Regions from separate parts of the Paracoccus sp. PAR01 genome, predicted to be linked through region 2. Evidence: riboswitches for the same ligand, from Rfam matches in the RefSeq annotation. Region 2 holds a riboswitch; the other holds the start of a gene.
The links. Region 2 has a riboswitch for thiamine pyrophosphate ahead of thiC (phosphomethylpyrimidine synthase ThiC). Riboswitches for the same ligand answer to the same signal wherever they lie in the genome.
Positions count from the first base shown of each region.

Region 1 (3,407 bases), on a different contig from region 2:
TCCCTCGCGCATCGTGGTGGGCGATCACAGCCCGGAGGCGCATGAGATTGCCGAACTGCTGGTGCAGGGCGCGATCCGCAAGGACATGCCGGTCCTGTTCACGGGCGCGGTCGAGGCCGAGGCGATCAAGCTGTTCTCGAACACCTATCTTGCGCTGCGCGTCGCCTATTTCAACGAACTCGACAGCTACTCCATGTCACGCGACCTGAACACGCGCGAGATCATCGAGGGCGTCGGCCTCGATCCCCGGATCGGCGCGCATTACAACAATCCCAGCTTCGGCTATGGCGGCTATTGCCTGCCCAAGGATACCAAGCAGCTGCTGGCCAACTACGATCAGGTGCCGCAGCAGCTGATCGCGGCGGTGGTGGAATCCAACCGCACCCGCAAGGATTTCATCGCCGACCAGATCATTGCCCGGCAGCCCAAGCTGGTTGGCGTCTATCGGCTGGTGATGAAGGCAGGCTCGGACAATTTCCGCGACAGCTCGATTCAGGGCATCATGAAGCGGATCAAAGCCAAGGGCATTTCCTGCATCGTCTATGAACCGGTGCTGAAAGAGGACCATTTCTTTCACAGCCCGGTCGTGCGCGATCTGGCGCAGTTCAAGCAGCAGGCCGACCTGATCATCACCAACCGGATCACGTCCGAGCTCGCCGATGTCGCGGACAAGGTCTATACGCGCGATCTGTACGGGGTCGATTGATGCGCGTTCTGATCACGGGTTCGGCCGGGTTCATCGGCTATCATCTGGCGCAATTGCTGCTGGACGAAGGCGCCGAAGTGATCGGGCTGGACGCCCATGACCCCTATTACGACCCGGCCCTGAAGGAAGCGCGCGAGGCGCAGTTGCGCGCCCGTCCCGGCTTCACCGCGATCCGCGCCCGCGTCGAGGAACCCGGCCTTCTGGCCGATCTGTTCGCGACCCATCGCCCGGATATGGTGGTGCATCTGGCCGCGCAGGCGGGCGTGCGCCATTCCATCGACAATCCCCGCGCCTATCTGCAGTCGAACATCATCGGCACGTTTGAACTGCTCGAGGCTGCGCGGGCACATCCGCCGCGCCATCTGCTGCTGGCCTCGACCAGTTCGGTCTATGGCGCGAACAAGGACATGCCTTACCGCGAGACTGACAAGGTCGATGCGCAGATGTCCTTCTATGCCGCGTCCAAGAAATCGACCGAGGCGATGGCCCATAGCTACGCCCATCTGTTCGGCCTGCCGGTGACGATGTTCCGCTTCTTCACCGTCTACGGACCATGGGGACGGCCCGACATGGCGCCTTGGCTGTTCACCAACGCGATTCTGGCGGGGCAGCCGATCAAGGTCTTCAACCACGGCGATATGCGGCGGGATTTCACCCATGTCGCCGATCTGGTCCGCGCGATCCGCCTGCTGATGGATGCGGTCCCCGGCGACACACCCGTCGGCCCCGAGGACAGCCTGTCCCCGGTCGCGCCGCATCGCGTGGTCAATATCGGCAATGGCGCGCCGGTCGAGCTGATGGACTTCATCGCCGCGATCGAATCGGCCACCGGGCGGGCGGCGATCAAGGACATGCAGCCCATGCAGCCCGGCGACGTGCCTGCGACCTGGGCCGATACCACCTTGCTGCGCCGCCTGACCGGCTATGCGCCGCAAACGCAGGTTGCGCAGGGCGTCGCCGATTACGTCGATTGGTTCCGCAGCTATTACGGATGACCCTTGCGGGGCGCGGGCTTCGGCCCTAGGTTGTCGTCACAATTTCTACACTTGGGGAGTCCCGCAACGGGGCTGAGAGGTGCCAGGCACCGACCCATCGAACCTGATCCGGGTCATGCCGGCGTAGGGAAGGGTAGAGCGCCTTGGCCGGGTCCCCCGGTTTCGTGCGCGCATATCCCCCAGACCGCATGACCCGCTGATGACGAAAGGCGGGCCATGACATATCCCATCGCCCTGACCATTGCCGGCTCTGACAGCGGTGGTGGCGCGGGCATTCAGGCGGATCTGAAAAGCTTCTCGGCTTTGGGGGTCTATGGCGCATCCGTGATCACAGCGATCACAGCGCAGAACACCCGAACCGTCGCTGCGGTCGAATCCGTCAGCCCCGGCATGGTCGCGGCCCAGATCGACGCGGTTTTCGGCGATCTGGACATTCGCGCCGTCAAGATCGGCATGGTCGGCGGTCCCGAGCGGATCGCGGCAGTCGCCGACCGGCTGAAGGTCTTTCAGGAGGCCAGCCCCTTTCCCATCGTCCTCGACCCGGTGATGGTGGCGAAATCGGGCGATGCGCTGCTGCCCGATCAGGCCGTGACTGCGCTGCGCGACTGCCTGATTCCCTTGGCCACCGTGCTGACCCCAAACCTGCCCGAGGCTGCCCGGCTTCTGGACCTTGCCCCGGCCGACACGACCGAGGCCATGCAGGAACAGGGTCAGGCGCTGCTGGCCCTTGGCGCAACCCATGTGCTGATGAAGGGCGGACATGCCTCGGGCGACATCTGCACCGACCTGCTGATCGGGCCGCAACCGCTGGCCCTGTCGGCCCCGCGCCAGAACACCCGCAACACGCATGGCACGGGATGCTCGCTGTCCTCGGCCATCGCGGCGGGTCTGGCGCAGGGGATGGACGTCGCCGAAGCCGTCACCCGCGCCCATCGCTGGCTGCAAGGCGCGATTGCCGCCGCCGATGACCTGTCCGTCGGGCTGGGTCACGGCCCGGTCCATCACTTCCACGCGCTATGGGGACAGTCATGACCGAAGTCACCATCCTTGGGGCCGGGGTCATGGGCCTGTCGATCGCCACCGAACTGGCCTCGCGCGGGCTGACGCCGCGCCTGATCGATCCGGCAGGCAAGCCCGGCGCGCATGCCTGCAGCTGGCGCGCGGGCGGCATGCTCGCCCCCTATTGCGAAGCCGAAAGCGCCGAGCCGGTCGTGGTTCGCCATGGCCTTGGCGCTGCGGATTGGTGGCAGGCGCAGGGCGTCGAGGTCACCCATCGCGGCACGCTGGTCCTTGCCCCGTCACGCGACCGGGCCGAACTGGACCGCTTTGCCCGCATGACCGAAGCCCATTCCCCCGTCGATGCCGAGACCATCGCCACGCTGGAACCCGAGCTTGAAGGCCGCTTTGCCCGCGGCCTGTTCTTCGGCACCGAATCCCACCTGAACCCGCGTGAGGCGCTGCGCGTCCTGCGCGACCGGCTGGCGGAAAAGGGCATCGAAATCGAAACCGACGCCGCACCCACCGGCCTGACTGTCGATGCGCGCGGCCTGTCCGCCCGCGACGAACTCAGCGACCTGCGCGGCGTCCGCGGTGAGATGCTGGTCCTGCGCTGCCCCGAGGTGAACCTGACCCGCACCGTCCGCCTGCTGCATCCGCGCATCCCGCTTTACATCGTGCCGCGCGGCGAAGGCATCTACATGATCGGC
Region 1 covers NZ_JACVAW010000009.1:26,947-30,353, forward strand. The annotation lists gene IB235_RS14475 (nucleotide sugar dehydrogenase) at 1-706, shown strand, start outside; gene IB235_RS14480 (NAD-dependent epimerase/dehydratase family protein) at 703-1,701, shown strand; TPP riboswitch at 1,744-1,848, shown strand; gene thiD (bifunctional hydroxymethylpyrimidine kinase/phosphomethylpyrimidine kinase) at 1,918-2,733, shown strand; gene IB235_RS14490 (FAD-dependent oxidoreductase) at 2,730-3,407, shown strand, end outside.
Region 1: another riboswitch for thiamine pyrophosphate. It lies ahead of thiD (bifunctional hydroxymethylpyrimidine kinase/phosphomethylpyrimidine kinase); the one in region 2 lies ahead of thiC (phosphomethylpyrimidine synthase ThiC).

Region 2 (3,407 bases):
CCATCTTCGACACCGATGAGAGCCGCAGCAGCTGGAAATGGATGGAGCGCGCCAAGAAGCAGGGCCATTGGCATGACCTGGTCCGGGTCATTCCGACCCTCTCGGCCGCCATGGTGATCGAAGAGATCACTGCGATCTTCGCCCAGCCAGATCAGGAGCATCTGATCCTGGTCGTCACCTTTGGCGGTGGCTCAGAGGCGCAGGACCATATCGCGCTGATCTCGCATCTGCTGATTGCGCCCTGCATGCTCTCGGCAAACAATTACGCGGAAAGCCTCGAGACCGGGCTCTGGTATCTGCGGCTCAAATCCCGCGTCGCGGATCCGGCAGATCTGCCACCCTTCCGCGTCCTGCTCAATCGTGTGCCGCTGAGCCGTTCTGCCGCCGAACATGAGGTCTATGAGCAGGTCATCCGCAATATGCCGGTGCTGGGCGAGGTGGTGATGAACCGGGCGATGTATACAAGGCTCGACGGTCAGGGCCTTTTGGGCGAGATCCGCAGGAGCACCAGGAACCCCGGCGTCGCCAACCATCTGGCGACCGCGCTGCAGGAAATGGACGAGGTCCTGACCGAGCTCGATCGCACCATCCGGGAGGAAGGGTAATGGCCAAGCTCAAGCTGCCGGGTCGGATCTCGGCCCCCGATCCCGGCTTCAGCCGGCGGCTGGAATTCGAGGCGGCGGCGGGACCAGAGCAAGTTCCGGCGCCCGCGCCGGAGACCGAGACCGAGACCGAGACCGAGACCGAGACCGAGACCGAGACCGAGAAGACAGTTGGATCCAGCATCGAGCCGCAATCAACGGAAGCGGAGGCGGCAAAAGCTGCGCCGAGGCGCAAGCGCAATGCAGTGCCGCGAAACGGTGCCACCCCTGCCCTATCGCGCGGGTTGCTGTCCTCGGGCGAGGAGATGGTGACGATCCGGGTGCTTTATCGCCTGCCCGATGAGTTGATAGCGCGTGCCGCGGCCTGGGCCGAGAAGGCACGCTGCCCGACCGGCACCGTGCTCAGGCGCGCGATGGCGGAATTGCGCCCGCAGCTCGTCGCGGCTCTGGAAGCCGGGATCGACTATCGCGATGTACCCAGCGAGCGGTCCAAGCGCTCCGCGCATCGCTTCGACAGCTCGATCACCCTTTCCCGCGATGCCCATGCCCAGCTTTGCGCCGAGATCGATCCCGAGGGCCTGGCCGGGCTGACGCCGGCGCTGTCGCGCTGGGTCCGGGCCAAGGTGATCGCGCATCTCGAGATCTATCTCGCCCGCGCCGGTTACTGACCGCGACCGGCGCGCGATGTCATCTGCACAGACTATCCGAGTATCGTCGCCATTCCCCGTTGACGACGACACGCAAAAGCGCCAGCTTGCCGCCACGTCAGGGGAGTCCCGCCTAGGGGACTGAGAGGCTGACAGGGGGAAACCCCGGTGAGGCGACCCTTTGAACCTGACCCAGTTGACACTGGCGTAGGAAGACCGAAGGGCAATCTCCCCAAAGCATCAGCGGGGCGGTCCTTTCGGGCCATGGGCCCGGATTGCGGGGCCAATGGCCCCTTTCTGCCCGGTTTCGCTTGGGTCTTTTCGAAAGGAAGGACCAGATGACGAAACTGAACATCACCACCGGCGCCTTGCCCGCATCGCGCAAGATCCATCTCTCGGGTCAGTTGCACAATATCCACGTGCCCCTGCGCGAAATCACCATCTCATCCGAAGCGCCCTTGAGCATTTACGACAGCTCCGGTCCCTATACCGATCCGGCGGTCCAGGTCGACATTGCCAAAGGATTGGCGGATATGCGGGGCGACTGGCTGCGCCAGCGCGGTGATGTCGAGACCTATCCAGGCCGAACGGTGACAGCCGCCGATAATGGTTTTGCACAAGGTGCAAGGCTCACCCCTGCCTTCCCGCTGCAGCGATCGCCCCTGCGTGCAACCGGGGGACGGGCGGTGACGCAACTCGCCTATGCCCGCGCCGGGCTGATCACGCCCGAGATGGAATTTGTGGCGATCCGCGAGAACGAGGGCCGCAAGGCTGCGCCTATTCGCGACGGCGAGCCTTTCGGTGCGACCCTGCCCGATCGCGTCACCCCGGAGTTCGTCCGCGCCGAGATCGCCGCCGGTCGCGCCATCATCCCGGCGAATATCAACCATCGCGAGCTGGAGCCGATGATCATCGGCCGCAGCTTCAAGGTGAAGATCAACGCCAATATCGGCAATTCCGCCGTGACCTCCAGCATGGAGGAAGAGGTCGACAAGATGGTCTGGGCGATCCGCTGGGGCGCGGATACGGTGATGGACCTGTCCACAGGCCGCAACATCCATAACATCCGCGACTGGATCATTCGCAATGCGCCGGTCCCGATCGGCACCGTGCCGCTCTATCAGGCGCTGGAAAAGGTCGGCGGCGTGGCCGAGGATCTGACATGGGAGATCTTCCGCGATACATTGATCGAACAGGCCGAGCAGGGCGTGGATTACTTCACCATCCATGCAGGCGTGCGGCTGGCCTTCATACCGATGACAGCCAAGCGGGTGACCGGGATCGTCAGCCGTGGCGGCTCGATCATGGCGAAATGGTGCCTGCACCACCATCGCGAGAGCTTTCTTTATGAGCATTTCGCCGAGATCTGCGACATCATGCGGGCCTATGACGTGTCATTCTCGCTGGGGGATGGCTTGCGTCCGGGCTCCATCGCCGATGCCAATGATCAGGCACAATTTGCCGAATTACGGACCTTGGGAGAGCTGACCAAGATTGCCTGGGCCAAAGATTGTCAGGTCATGATTGAAGGCCCGGGCCATGTGCCGATGCACAAGATCAAGGCCAATATGGACGAACAACTGAAGCATTGCCACGAGGCGCCATTTTACACATTGGGGCCGCTGACGACCGACATCGCGCCGGGCTATGACCACATCACCAGCGCCATTGGCGCGGCCATGATCGGCTGGTTCGGGACGGCAATGCTATGCTACGTCACCCCGAAGGAGCACCTGGGCCTTCCCGATCGCAACGACGTCAAGACCGGGGTCATCACTTACAAGCTAGCGGCACATGCCGCCGACCTCGCCAAAGGTCACCCCGGCGCCCAGATGCGCGACGACGCCTTGTCGCGGGCACGCTTCGAGTTCCGCTGGCAGGACCAGTTCAATCTGAGCCTCGATCCCGATACCGCGCGCGACATGCATGACGAGACCATGCCGGCGGAGGCGCATAAGGTCGCGCATTTCTGTTCGATGTGCGGGCCGAAATTCTGCTCGATGAAGATCAGTCAGGACATTCGGGCCGAAGCGGAACGACAGCAGGGCATGCAGGCCACGGCCGAGAAATTCCGCGAAGGTGGCACGTTATATGCGCCGGTCGAGGAATCTGCGCAATGATCCAGGTGTCCGGACATGATCCGAGCTGGCTATGCACT
Region 2 covers NZ_JACVAW010000018.1:19,056-22,462, forward strand. The annotation lists gene IB235_RS19775 (AAA family ATPase) at 1-605, shown strand, start outside; gene IB235_RS19780 (hypothetical protein) at 605-1,270, shown strand; TPP riboswitch at 1,360-1,480, shown strand; gene thiC (phosphomethylpyrimidine synthase ThiC) at 1,588-3,369, shown strand.